2 regions of the Polycladomyces abyssicola genome follow, and region 2 is predicted to be linked to the other one. Evidence: a T-box and tRNA genes for the amino acid it is inferred to sense, from the RefSeq annotation. Region 2 holds a T-box; the other holds one or more tRNA genes.
The links. A T-box is a leader RNA that pairs with one kind of tRNA and senses whether it is charged. The one in region 2 lies ahead of tyrS (tyrosine--tRNA ligase), so its partner is inferred to be a tRNA-Tyr.

Region 1 (7,257 bases), 1.0 Mb from region 2:
GCGTATTGGGCAGAAAGATGTTGATCAACAGCTCTGAACTGACGGCTGCCGACAATTCGATGCCGGTCTCGATGTAGTCGGATAACCCAGTTTGTCTTTCCACCACAATCAATGCACCGATACGGCGTTTGGACAAGTGGGTGACCGCTTTGTTCAATTCACCCACGAGACGGCTGACTTCCTGCTCTTCGGCAAATTTGCTCCGTCCGAAAAAACCGCCCCTTCCCAACTGTTCCAATGCCCTGCGCAGTTCGGGTTGAAAGATGATCAAAATGACGATGACACCTACAGAAAACAAATTCTGCATCAACCACTGCAATGTGGACAGGTGAAAGAAGCTGCTGACCATCCAGACGGCCACGACCACAAAAATCCCCTTCAACAGTTGTACTGCTCTTGTACCGCGAAGGAGCAACAACAGCTGATATATGATATAGCTGACGATCAAAATGTCGACAATATCATTGACATAACGGGTCAAACCGTCCAGCGTAAGCATGGGGCGCCTCCATCCGATTGTTGCCTTCTGTTAGTCTGTGATGGGATGCAATCGGAGATTCCACTTTCTCACGCCTTTTTTCATCATAAGGCATCCCACAGTAAAAGAAAACATGATACCTGAACCACCGCAGGCGGCATCACTCACCGAAAGAGCGCTTGTACAATATAAGGACAGATCTTGTCACTCATACACTTAGTGTAGCAAAAATGGAAAACGAAAGGTGATTTTTCTACAAAACAAAGATGAAAAAAGGACCCCCTGACGGAAGTCCTTACATCCCACAACCGCGATCGTTAGACGTTACTGATATCTAATCAGCCATCCGTATTTTACGATTCTCCTCAATATCAGAGACTGATGACAAAATTTCGCGAACAGCCCATTTTTCAAAAACGTCCCGGATGGAGCTATTGTTATTTCCACGAATCATCCCGTATTGCGCAATCCCGCCGCAATGCCGTTAATGGTCAACAGCACCTGTTCCAGTGTTTCCTGGCACTCTTCTTTGGAGGGGCAGTGATACCGCAACTGATGCAACAAATCGACTTGGATGAAGCTGAGCGGGTCCACATACGGGTTGCGCAGCCGGATCGATTCCTGGATCACCGGCACATGATCCAACACATCCGCTTGCCCCGTGATGGCCAGCACCATTTCGCGGGTCAAGCGATACTCCTCCTCCAATTTGCCGAAAATTCGCTCCGCCATATCACGATCCTGTACCAGTGAATCGTATTCGCGGGCAATGACGAAGTCCGCCTTGGCCAACGCCATCTGCAGGTTGTCGACCAGCGAACGGAAGAACGGCCAATCCTGGTACATTTCCTTCAAGATTCGCAAGCCGTCTGCATGTTTTTTCACAAACCGAGTAAATCCCGTGCCCGCCGCATACCATGCCGGGAACAGATACCGGCTTTGCGTCCACGCGAAAACCCAGGGAATGGCGCGCAGATCTTCGAACGCTTGGCTGTTTTTGCGGCGCGTCGGTCGCGAACCGATATTAAGCTCCCCGATTTCCGGAAGCGGTGTGACCGTATGGAAATAAGTGAGAAAGTCGGGATCTTCAAATACCAACGATTGATATGCTTTGAGCGCCTCTTCTGAAATTTGGGCCATCGCCTCCAACCATTGCGGTTTCAACTTAGACTCCCGACCGGATAGAGCGGATGCGGCCGACATCAATAACGCGGAAGTGGCTTGTTCCAAACTGCGGAACGCGATGGGTTTCAATGCATAACGCGAAGAGAGTACTTCTCCCTGTTCCGTGATTTTCACTCCGCCCACTACCGTCTCCGGCGGCTTTGCCTGGATACTGCGATTCAGCGGACCGCCGCCGCGCCCCAGCGCCCCGCCGCGGCCGTGGAAAAATTTTGTATTGACCCCGTATCGACGGGACAACCGGTACAACCGCTGTTGGGCGTGATACAGTTCCCAGTTGGCCGTCAGCATACCGCCATCCTTATTGCTGTCCGAATACCCAAGCATAATTTCCTGAGTGGGATGATGCCCCGCATTTGCTGGCACATAAGACGGATGACGATAATACGCCTCCATGATCTCATGAGCGCGATGCAAATCGTCGATCGTTTCCAGCAAAGGAACCACGTGGAGACGGGAGACCGGACCGTTCGGCGTTTTCCGGAACAACCCCACTTCTTTGGCGAACAGTACCACCTCAAGCAGATCGCTGGTGCCTTGCGTCATACTGATCAGGTAGTTGCGGATCGCTTCCTCGCCAAATTCTTCCTTAGCCCGGCGGATCACACGGAACAACTCCAAACATTGTTCCGTTTCCGGCGAAAACGACATGAACGGAGACGTCAATGGCCGAGGATCTTCCAGCAACTCCGTCAACAAATCGATTTTTTCCTTCTCAGACAATTGATCGTACCGATCAACGATGCCCATGCTTGACAAAATCTCTGTCAGGGCCTTTTCATGTTCGGCACTGTGTTGACGTATATCCAACGTAAGAAGATGGAATCCGAACAGCTCTACTTGTCGGATCAACTGACCGAGATCCCGATCGGCAATCACATCGGCGTGATGAGCGCGCAAGCTTTGCTCGATCAGCCGAAGGTCGGATAGAAAAGCTTCTGGGGAACGGTAGATACCATGATCTTTCTTGCCCAGTCGCGTATGGTGAAGTCGTGCGAGCATATAGGTCAATTTGCGGCGGTACGGTTCATGCTCATTCCGCCATTTGCCTTCCCCGATATCCACCAATACCACTTCTTCTTCATCCGCCCGCAATGAGTCGAGCAAAGCCTCCGATACGCGAACTTTCCGCGTGGAATGGCTTAATTTTTTGATCAATCGCCTGAGTGCTTCCTCATACTTCCTGATCACCAAGTCACGCTGCAACCGCAAGGTTCGCCAAGTTACTTCCGGCGTCACCGAAGGGTTGCCGTCCCGATCCCCGCCAATCCACGAACCGAACCATAAAAAGGAAGGCACATGCCATTCATGATCTGGATAATACCGTTTCAGGCAACGTTCCAGTTCGCTGTGAATCCCGGGCAACACATCGAACAGCGTCTCATCCACGTAGTACAGGCCGTTTCGCACTTCGTCCATCACTGTGGGCTTACGTTGCCGCAGCTCATCACTTTGCCATAACGTGATCACTTCCCCCAGCAACTCCTGGCGAATACGCTCCCTGTCCTCTTCCGTCAGATAGGGATGATCCAACTCCTCCACCCGCTTGGCAATGCGGTGATGAATATCCAATACCGTCCGGCGCATCGCCTCAGTGGGATGAGCAGTGATCACCAGTTCCAATGCGAGCACGTCCAGAATCTCTTCCACCTGCTCGGGCGACAGCCCCTGTTCCTTCAATTCCCGTACGGCACTCTCAATTGAATGGGGCTGAACCACATCTTGCCTCGAACGACGGTACTCGCGATGACGGCGAATCCGGTGGTTTTGCTCTGCAATGTTGACAAGTTGGAAATAGATGGCGAACGCACGGATCACATCCCGACGCATTTGAGGAGACAATCCCTGGATGAGCGTTTTGCACTGTTTCAGGATCTCCGGATCGTAGCTTTGACGAAGCTGTTTGGTCATTTCACGGATCCTTTCCACATTATTTAACAATGCTTCTCCTCCGTGCATGACCAGAACATCTCCCAAGATGTGACCCAAAAAGCGTACATCCCGTCGCAACGGATGATCTTTCTCTGTCTCAATCGCTTTAACTTGACTCATCTTGCCTGCGACACCTCCTCAACCACCTTTACACCGCTCTATCGCGGCACGGAAACCATCCTGTCCAATCTGCAAGTGAATCAAGGTTTCTATACTGTATTCCCCACTTACAGATAAGCGGAAACCTTCTTTCACATCCAACGATAAATATTCTAACATATGCATAATTATAAATGTATTTCCGAAGAATGAAAAGTGAAATAAATGCCATTGCACCACGATCGGAGCCTGGTGATGCGGTATCCCGGTAGAATTGGATGCAGTTTTTATGGTGGACGAGAAAACCGTAAACGGAGGGAACTGCAACGGAGAGAAAAACGGAAACGGGCATCCCGCCTTTCAGGGGTTTGTGGGGAATGCCGATGATGTGATGAGAAGGTCAACCGCCCGATCAAACAGTACACCCACGAACGGTTGAAATGTTCAGGGCGTGCCCAATCGTCCGATACTGCCCGACCACAATCGTATGCACCACTTTCCCGGCACGCTCCTCCTGCATCACGCAAATAAGGAACCAAGGCCTTTTGAAACCGCTGGAGCAAGGCGCAGGGCAAAGTACGCTTGGTTTTGAGCGCATTGCCCGCGATCTCAATGTTGTGATCCCCGAGTCTTCGCTCGCCTGGGAAACATTGCTCCCGTACGTATGACCAGACACGCCCTAAAGAGATTGAAATGAAAGGGAAGCCGTGTCTACAACACGATTTCCCCAAAAGCCGATCCCACCAAAGCCACAGCAACTTTGGCCGTTTTATTGCCAATGTCCAAAATCGGGTTGACTTCCACAAATTCCGCCGAGGTAAGCACTTTGGCTTCCGCCAGCATCTCCATTGCCAAGTGGCTTTCGCGGTAGGTAATCCCACCGACAACCGGTGTGCCGACACCCGGACAATCTTTCGGATCCAGTCCGTCCAGATCCAAACTGAGATGAACCCCGTCCGTACCGTCTGTCACCACTTTCAGCGCTTCTTCCATCACACGTGCCATACCGATCCGGTCAATGTCGTGCATGGTGAAAACGCGGATACCCAACTCCTTGATCAACTTTCGTTCACCGGGGTCCAATTCTCGTGCACCGATGATCACAACGTTTTCCGGACCCACTTTGGGTGCGTATCCGCCACAATGGACCAGCTTCTCATGACCATAGCCGAGGCTGGCTGCCAGCGACATGCCGTGGATATTGCCGGAAGGCGTGGTTTCGTGTGTATTCAGATCACCGTGTGCATCAAACCAGATCACGCCCAATTTGCGGTGGTGTTTGGCCACCCCTGCGATCGTGCCGATCGCAATGCTGTGATCCCCTCCCAACACCAGGGGGAACCGTCCTTTTTCCACCGTTTCGGAGACGGTCTCCGCCAGCTTTTCATTGACGGCGACAATTTCGTCCAAATATTTCAACTTGGGATCGATTACTTTATACGTTTCCAACGTGGGCACGGACAGATTGCCGATGTCCTCCACGTCAAATCCTATTTTGGTCAGTTTTTCATGCAAGTTCGCGTAGCGGATCGCACTCGGGCCCATATCAACTCCGCGACGTCCGGATCCTAAATCCAATGGTACCCCGATCACTGTGATGGGTTTCAGCTCTTGATACTGGTTCATAGGCGCCTTTCTCCCTTAGGAGAGATTCCCCCCTTTTTCAAGCTTATGTGCGACTATTCCGCGGATTTCATTGTACCATAACGTAAAAAACCCACCAATCCAGGCATTTCACGGATTTTTCCATATGATGGTTATTTCCGTATAAATTTGCGTGCTCTATACAAACAGCAGGATTCACTATTCGGGATAAAGGTCTTACCGCTCCATTCCCATAGGATATGCCTAGAATCAAAGGCATGTAATGCATTGATTTTTCTAAACCGTTGGACTGGTCCATGCCGAGTTGTCTCTGCTGAACGGAATACCACAGGGAACCGCCGATCCTGAGATGTGGCTGAGAGGAGTGCTGATTTGCATCAGCATGAATAAAAAAAAATCTCCGCTTCTGCGGAAATGGGAAGCTACTGACCGGTTGTCGACTTTCTGAAAGAGCACTCCATTGCTTTTTCCTCATGCAAAAAAACCCTTCGTGAATCTCACGAAGGGTTTTCCTGTTCTGTTTGGAGCGGAAGACGGGATTCGAACCCGCGACCCCCGCCTTGGCAAGGCGGTGCTCTACCCCTGAGCCACTTCCGCATATGGTGAGCCATCCAGGACTCGAACCTGGGACACCCTGATTAAAAGTCAGGTGCTCTACCAACTGAGCTAATGGCTCGTATTATTTTTAATGGTTGTGGATGGCTGGGGAGGCAGGATTCGAACCTGCGCATCACGGAGTCAAAGTCCGTTGCCTTACCACTTGGCTACTCCCCATTATGTAGGGATGGTGGAGGGGGTAGGATTCGAACCTACGAAGGCAAAGCCGGCAGATTTACAGTCTGCTGCGTTTGACCACTTCGCTACCCCTCCACAGGGTGGTGGACGGTGACGGGATCGAACCGCCGACCCCCTGCTTGTAAGGCAGGTGCTCTCCCAGCTGAGCTAACCGTCCCAATTGAAGAGCTTGAAGGAAACCCCTCAAGCTCCTCTTGCATCTGGTGACCCGTAGGGGATTCGAACCCCTGCATGCCAGCGTGAAAGGCTGGTGTGTTAACCGCTTCACCAACGGGCCGTATCGATGGAGCTCCCAACCAGACTCGAACTGGTGACCTCTTCCTTACCATGGAAGCGCTCTACCGACTGAGCTATGGGAGCTTGGCTCCTCAGGCAGGACTCGAACCTGCAACCTACCGGTTAACAGCCGGGCGCTCTACCATTGAGCTACTGAGGAATGTTTCAATTTCAATCGGCAAGAGTTAGTATACAACGATTTGTCCTCATTTGCAAGCTGTAATTTTTGGTTTTTGAAGGAGCTCCTGCCTGGCAGCGTCCTACTCTCCCAGGGGCTCCCGCCCCAAGTACCATCGGCGCTGGAGGGCTTAACTTCCGTGTTCGGAATGGGAACGGGTGGTTCCCCTCCGCTATCACCACCAGACAGGATATGGTGTTTGGTTACACCTTCAAAATTGGTTACGGGATCGTCTGCATTCACTTGCGAGTGAGGGGAAGCCCTCGACCGATTCGTATCCGTCAGCTCAACGCATTACTGCGCTTACACCTCGGACCGATCTACCTCGTCATCTACAAGGGGTCTTACTCCCACGAGGGGATGGGAAATCTCATCTTGAGGGGGGCTTCGCGCTTAGATGCTTTCAGCGCTTATCCCGTCCGCACTTGGCTACCCAGCGATGCATCTGGCGACACAACTGGTACACCAGCGGTGCGTCCATCCCGGTCCTCTCGTACTAAGGACAGCTCCTCTCAGATTTCCTACGCCCGCGGCAGATAGGGACCGAACTGTCTCACGACGTTCTGAACCCAGCTCGCGTACCGCTTTAATGGGCGAACAGCCCAACCCTTGGGACCGACTTCAGCCCCAGGATGCGATGAGCCGACATCGAGGTGCCAAACCTCCCCGTCGATGTGGACTCTTGGGGGAGATTAGCCTGTTATCCCCGGGG
Region 2 (7,257 bases):
GAAGAAGTCGCTCTGTTTCTGGAGGAAATGGAAACCGAACAAGTGGAGGAGCACGCCGGCATCCGTTATCACCGGGGTCGGTTGGCCGGTACGGACGCCGTAGTGTGCAAGTCCGGTGTGGGCAAAGTGAATGCGGCGATCTGCACGCAAATCCTGATCGACCGATTCAACGTAAAGGCGATCGTGTTTACCGGTGTGGCGGGGGCATTGCACCCGGATCTGGACATCGGGGATCTGGTGATTTCCACGTCATGTCAACAACATGATATGGATGTTACGGCTTTGGGTTTCGCTCCCGGTCAAATCCCGTTCCAGGCGGTCTCGGTCTTTCCCGCCGATGAACGTTTGATACGGTTGGCTGAGGAGGCGGCCCAGCAAGCGGCGGATGTCAAAACGGTGAAAGGAAAAGTGTTGTCCGGTGATCAATTCATCTCCAGCTCGGAAAAAGTGGCCGAACTGCGAGAAAAATGGGAGGGCGTCTGCGTGGAGATGGAAGGGGCCGCTGTGGCCCACGTTTGCTACGCGAACCGAGTTCCGTACGTCGTGATCCGCTCCATGTCTGACAGGGCGGATCATTCGGCCAACGTTAACTTTGCCGAATTTACGAAGCTGGCCGCTGAACGATCCTGCGCAATCGTGCGGGAGATGTTAAACCGGTGGAACGGATAGAATGTATCCGGAAATGGAACTGCCGGCCCAAGAGAGAACCTGTTGACAAACTGGTACACGAGCGAAAGCCGTCTTTCTGCCGAACGGCTTCAACGTAAGGATGTGGAGCAGAGGGCGGAAGACGGTTTTTCACTTAATCAGGCACTATTTCGAAAAGAATGAAAAGCATCGTTGCGATGAATGATATCAGAGGACAATTGTCGCAACCGCCTGCCAAATGGAAGGTCGGCGGTTGTTGTGTCATATAAATTGCGAATGTTTCAATCTATGTTATAATAGTGGATAATGAAGGCGTTTTCACGAGGGTCGACGAAACAAGGAGGGCAGAAAATGAAAATGATGGAGACGGAACGCTTGGCTGTGACCGTGAAGGAAGCCAACCTGCCGGACTACGAAAAGACCGCTCGCGAATTTGATTGGAAGGAAGCAGAAAAGGCTTTTTCCTGGTACGAGACAGGTAAGGTGAACGCCGCATACGAAGCGATTGATCGTCACGCCGAGTCGGAAGAAAGAAAAAACAAACTGGCTCTGATCTACAGCGATCCCAACCGAGAGGAACGCTATACCTTTGCTGAGATGAAAGAGAAATCCAACCGTTTTGGAAATGTACTCCGTAAAATCGGTATCCAAAAAGGGGATCGTGTCTTTATTTTCATGCCCCGCACTCCGGAATTATATTTCAGCTTTTTTGGAGCGATCAAAATCGGGGCCATCGTGGGCCCGTTGTTTGAAGCGTTTATGGAAGCGGCTGTTCGCGATCGGCTGGAAAACAGCGAAGCGGTCGCCTTGGTAACGACTCCCGCTTTGTTGCCGCGTGTTCCGGTGGATGAGTTGCCGGCACTCAAGCACATCATTCTGGTGGGTGCGCAGGGGGAACTGCCGGAAGGCTACTATGATTTTCACAAGGAAATGGCGAATGCTTCACCGGAATTGGACATTGAGTGGGTGGACCGCGAGGATGGAATGCTGATTCACTACACTTCCGGGTCGACCGGGAAACCCAAGGGAGTGTATCATGTTCATAATGCCATGATCCAGCATTACCAGACAGGTAAGTGGGTGCTGGACTTCAAGGAGGACGACGTATATTGGTGCACGGCGGACCCCGGTTGGGTGACGGGCACTTCCTACGGTATCTTCGCGCCGTGGCTCAACGGGGTCACCAATGTGGTGCGCGGCGGACGATTTAGCCCGGACGATTGGTACCAAACCATTGAAAAGTACAAGGTCACCGTCTGGTACAGTGCACCGACGGCTTTCCGCATGTTAATGGCGGCGGGGGATGATGTGGTAAAAAAATACGACCTCTCTTCCCTGCGCCATGTATTAAGCGTGGGTGAGCCGCTCAACCCGGAAGTGATCCGTTGGGGAATGAAGGTGTACAATCAACGTATCCATGACACGTGGTGGATGACCGAGACCGGCGCCATTCTGATTGCCAACTACCCGTCCATGGAGATCAAGCCCGGCTCGATGGGACGACCGATTCCCGGTGTGAAGGCGGCGATCATCGACGACGAGGGTAACGAACTGCCGCCCTACCAAATGGGTAACCTGGCCATCCGCACACCTTGGCCGTCCATGATGCGTGCCATATGGAAAAACCCTGAGAAATACCAAGAGTATTTCCGCATTCCGGGATGGTACATCTCAGGTGACTCCGCCTATATGGATGAAGAGGGGTACTTCTGGTTCCAGGGACGGTTGGATGACGTGATCGTCACCGGCGGAAAAAATGTGGGACCGTTCGAAGTGGAAAGCAAACTGGTGGAGCACCCAGCGGTGGCGGAGGCGGGCGTCATCGGCAAACCGGATCCCGTCCGGGGACAGATCATCAAGGCGTTTGTGGCACTCCGGTCGGGATATCAGCCGTCCGAAGAGCTGAAAGAGGAGATCCGGAAGCATGTAAAGGAGAAACTGGCGGCTCACGCAGCCCCGCGCGAAATCGAATTCAAGGACAAACTGCCCAAAACGCGCAGCGGAAAAATCATGCGGCGTGTACTCAAAGCTTGGGAGTTGGGATTACCTACCGGCGACTTGTCAACGATGGAAGATTAAGAGTAGAAGCAGAAAAACCCCCGGGTTTATACCCGGGGGTTTTTTGATAGTAACGAGGAACACCGTGCCGAGCATGTCTGGTAATGGCGTAAGAAGAGTAGTTTTTTGCAGGTTGACTGACATTTGAGCATAGTGATTCTCACCAGCATCAGAATGCATGTAACAGACACGTTCTCATTTGATCATCCGTGGCGATGGAGCCCATACCAGTTTGCTGTATATTTAGCATATTTCGACATTATTGCACACCCAGGGCGACGAAACGTTCGCCCTTAGGTTGAAGATTGGGGTCAGACTGCATGATCGCCTTGAAATAAGTGGCCCATGCTTCCTTCGCAACGGTATCGTTGTACATCTTTTTGTTGTAGTCGTATCCGACCCATACGCCCAACGCCACGCGGGGGGAATAACCGATGAACCACACGTCGTATTGATTTTGCGTGGTTCCCGATTTGCCCGCGATGTCGTAACCGCGGATCCGTTGACCGATCAGTTTTCCTGTGCCGTTTTTGATCACATCGCGCAACATGTCAGTAGTGGTGTATGCGGCATTCGGAGAGTAAACCTGTACAGGTTTCTGTTTGTGTTCATACACCACTTTCCCGGAGGAATCGATGATTTTCTGAATCATGTACGGCTCGTTGAATTGACCATGATTGGCTAAGGCCGCATATCCGGCAGTCATCCGCTGAACCGTGAAGCCGTAGGTAAGTCCGCCGATGGCGGAAGCTTCCCCGTCGTACGGATGGAATCGGAAGCCCATTTTCTCCAGGTAGCTGAAGGCACGTTCCTTACCTACCATCCGGAACACCTTGATGGCCGGGATGTTGAGCGATTTGGCCAATGCTTCGCGGGCCGTCACGTCTCCTGCATATTTTTTGTTGGCATTTTTATAGGTTTTACCCGTACCGTCCGCTGCTTTCAGCTCTTCGTCCTTGATCTTCGTTTCCGGTGTGATCAGACCGAGATCGAGCGCCGGTCCGTAATCCAGCAAGGGTTTTATCGTAGATCCGGGTTGGCGCGGATAGTCCAGCGCGTGATTCACTTTGGTCTCCCGTCCGCCGACGAATGCCAGCAACGCCCCCGTTTTTACATCGATCAACGTGGCGCCGACCTGTTGCAGTTGGTTCTTTTTCACCACCCATTTGCGGTTGCCTTTGGGCCCCACTTTCACCCGGATGTTGGCCGGAGGAGCGAACTTAATCCGATTGGTGGTTTGTTCCATCGTATCCAACAGATTTTTGTCAAGGGTCGTTTCGATATGGTATCCGCCCGTTAGCACCCGTTTCCGGTATTCTTCCATCGTAGCCCAATACTTGCCCTGCTTTCTCAGCTGAGCCGGATCCAGACCATCTACTTTCATAAGGGCTTCAGCCGCTTGTTTTTCGACCGCGTCCATTACATACCGGTACTTCTCATAGGCGCTGGGTTTCGGTTTGGCCAGTGAGGCCTGCAGGTTGAACGCCAACGCTTGGTCGTATTCCTGCTTGGTGATCTTATGGGTTTTCAGCATCCGGTCCAGCACGACCTTCATGCGCTCTTTCCCGGCTTTCAGCGTGGAACCGTCGTCGGCAAAAAACGGGTTGTATGCGTTGGGCCGTTGGACCATACCTGCTATGTAGGCGGCTTGTGCCAAGTTGAGATCTTTGGCGCTGACGTCAAAGATCCCCTTAGCCGCAGCTTCCACTCCCAACATATTGCGGCCGTTGGGATCTTTTCCGTAGTATGTGCTGTTCAGATACGCGTTCAGAATGTCCTTTTTGCTGAACATCTTTTCCATGCGCAACGCGATGAAGATTTCCCGCGCCTTGCGTTCATGGGTTTGCGACTGGTCTTGCAAGATGGTGTTCTTGACGACCTGTTGTGTGATCGTGCTGCCGCCGGTGGTCACCGAGCTATGCATCACCTGTTGCAGGGCCGCACGAAACAGGGCTTTGGGAACCACTCCGTGATGTTCGTAGAACTGTTGATCTTCCGTTGCGATGAAAGCCTTGATCAGATAGGGGCTCACTTGCTCCGCAGTCACGATTTTCCGGTTTTCGTCCCCCCTGAGCTGGCCGATCAGTTGCCCGTCACGGAAAAACGCTTGGCTGTTTTGAGACCATCCCGTTAATTTCTTCTCAAAGTCGGCCTTGCTCAGCACTGGCTGATCTTTGACCAGCGAAGCGACGTAACCCGCAACGACACCTGCGGCACCAATCGACAACGTGAGTATCAGGATCACAGCGAAGAATAAAGAATAGAGAAAGCCTTTGAAAATCCGGAAACCCAGCGACTGTTTTTTTGCCGCCGGGGATGAAGGTGAATCACGGTGTTCCATCGCTTGATACCCTCCTCGTTTAACGGTAATATTATATCACAGGCATTGTTTGGGAGGATCATTGAAATCTTCGACAAAATCGCGTCAATTTGCGACGCGTCCATCAGAGAGCAGTGATGAACAGGACGAGTAGCCGGCGGATCGGACCCTACAGAGAGCTGGTGGTTGGTGTGAACCAGTGGTTCCCGCCGTGCGAATTACACCTGGGAGCTTCGCATGAGGCCGATTGGACTGTTTATGGTCATTCGGAAAAAGGGGATTGACCAGACAGGTCCAGGCTTCGTGCGACGGGGGTGACTTACCCGTTATCCGAACGAGCGGAAAGCAGCATTGCTTTCAAAAAGGGTGGTACCGCGGGTGAACCTCGTCCCTTGAGGATGGGGTTTTTTTATGTTAACGAAGAAGGAAGGGATGGAAATGAGCACGACGGAGATCAAACCGGAAGTTCAACGGGAGATCGAGCGGCAGTTGGCTGTCATCCGCCGCGGTGTGGCCGAGATCATCCCGGAGGAAGAATTGAAGGAAAAACTGCGTCACTCCATTGAAACCAACCGGCCGCTCAAGGTGAAATTGGGATTGGATCCCACCGCGCCGGATATCCACATCGGTCATACGGTGGTATTGCACAAACTGCGCCAGTTCCAAGAACTGGGGCACGTCGTCCAATTGGTGATCGGCGATTTTACGGGTCGGATCGGCGATCCGACGGGAAAATCGGAGACCCGTCGTCAGTTGTCGGAAGAAGAGGTGAAGGCAAACGCCCGAACCTACACCGACCAGTTGTTCAAGGTGCTGGATCAATCCAAAACGGAAATCCATTTCAACAGTACGTGGCTGTCGCCGATGACATTTGCTGAAGTAGCCGAACTGGCCGCCAAATGCACAGTCGCCCGGATGCTGGAGCGGGACGATTTCTCTAAGCGGTATCACAGCGGCCAGGCGATCAGTGTGCATGAATTTTTCTATCCGTTGATGCAGGGCTATGATTCAGTCGCACTGAAAAGCGATATTGAACTGGGAGGAACGGACCAAAAGTTCAACCTGCTGATGGGTCGCCAACTCCAACGCGAATACGGTCTGCCCGAACAGGTCATCATGATGATGCCGCTGTTGGAGGGGTTGGACGGCGTCAAAAAGATGAGCAAAAGCTTGGGCAACTACATCGGCATCCAGGAACCGCCGCAGGAGATTTACGGAAAAGCCATGTCCATCCCGGACGAATTGATGGTGAAATACTTTGAGCTGGCGACCGATCTGTCCAACGAAGAGTTGGAGAAGCTGAAAAAAGGGCTGGCCGACGGGACCATTCATCCACGGGACGCCAAAATGAAGCTGGCTCATACCCTGGTGCGCATGTATCACGGACGGGAGGCCGCTGACGAGGCTGAACGCCATTTCCGCCAAGTGTTTCAGCAAAATGCCCTGCCGGAAGATATCCCGGAAGTGACGATCGCGGCGGGTCAACTTCAAGACGGCAAGATGTGGGTGGTGCAACTGCTGTCCACCTTGAAGTTGGTTTCGTCTAATGGCGAAGCGCGTCGGATGATCCAGCAGGGGGCGGTTCGCGTCAACCAAGAAAAAGTGACGGATGTCGATCAGCATCTTCCTGTTGAGGATGGAATGGTGGTACAGGTGGGAAAACGCAAATTTGCTAAAGTGAAGTTGGTTTAACAAAAAAGCGGGCCCGATTTTCTCGTTTCTGGAATTGCTTCACTTGACGAGAAATCGGGCCCTTCCCGTTTTAGTTGCGATGGTGGGATGCGTCCTTGTTGTCAAAACGGTTCCAAACCGGCTTGCTGCAACAAATGGTTACCAATTTCCACCAGTTGATCGGCGACCACTTCTGGTTCCTGCAACAGGTAAAAGTGGCCGACTTTTGTTTCGATGCAGCGCCAACCTGCTTGCTCCGCGATTCGGCGTTGCGATTCGTAGTGTTCCGTCCATTTCCAGTAGACGCAAGGATGGTCAGGCCAACCGTCCGGGACGGGGATGGCCTCTTCGTACATGGCCAGCGGCGTCGCGTACAATTGGGCCACAAAGGCGCGACGCACGGAAGGTGCGGGGATCGCCGTCTTCAGATCATCTTCGGTCCATGGTGGAATCATGCCGTCCCGTGCTTGCCGGCGGAATTCGTCCGCTGCTTCTTTTGTATTGTACAAATCCAATCGGCTTTTCCCATCTTGGGGAATGAGAGCATCGACAAAAACGGA

Region 1: it has a tRNA-Tyr gene. The T-box ahead of tyrS (tyrosine--tRNA ligase) is inferred to sense a tRNA for this amino acid. The anticodon was not compared.

The regions. Positions count from the first base shown of each region.
Region 1 is NZ_AP024601.1:223,448-230,704, reverse strand. Features, by position in the region: gene cdaA (diadenylate cyclase CdaA) at 1-499, opposite strand, end outside; gene ppc (phosphoenolpyruvate carboxylase) at 929-3,712, opposite strand; gene rocF (arginase) at 4,403-5,299, opposite strand; tRNA gene KI215_RS01215 (tRNA-Gly) at 5,819-5,893, opposite strand; tRNA gene KI215_RS01210 (tRNA-Lys) at 5,897-5,972, opposite strand; tRNA gene KI215_RS01205 (tRNA-Gln) at 5,996-6,070, opposite strand; tRNA gene KI215_RS01200 (tRNA-Tyr) at 6,082-6,166, opposite strand; tRNA gene KI215_RS01195 (tRNA-Val) at 6,173-6,248, opposite strand; tRNA gene KI215_RS01190 (tRNA-Glu) at 6,293-6,368, opposite strand; tRNA gene KI215_RS01185 (tRNA-Thr) at 6,376-6,451, opposite strand; tRNA gene KI215_RS01180 (tRNA-Asn) at 6,453-6,527, opposite strand; rRNA gene rrf (5S ribosomal RNA) at 6,615-6,731, opposite strand; rRNA gene KI215_RS01170 (23S ribosomal RNA) at 6,797-7,257, opposite strand, start outside.
Region 2 is NZ_AP024601.1:2,413,839-2,421,095, reverse strand. Features, by position in the region: gene KI215_RS12170 (5'-methylthioadenosine/adenosylhomocysteine nucleosidase) at 1-669, shown strand, start outside; gene acsA (acetate--CoA ligase) at 1,000-2,727, shown strand; gene KI215_RS12160 (transglycosylase domain-containing protein) at 2,966-5,047, opposite strand; T-box leader at 5,155-5,422, shown strand; gene tyrS (tyrosine--tRNA ligase) at 5,465-6,718, shown strand; gene KI215_RS12150 (alpha/beta hydrolase) at 6,820-7,257, opposite strand, start outside.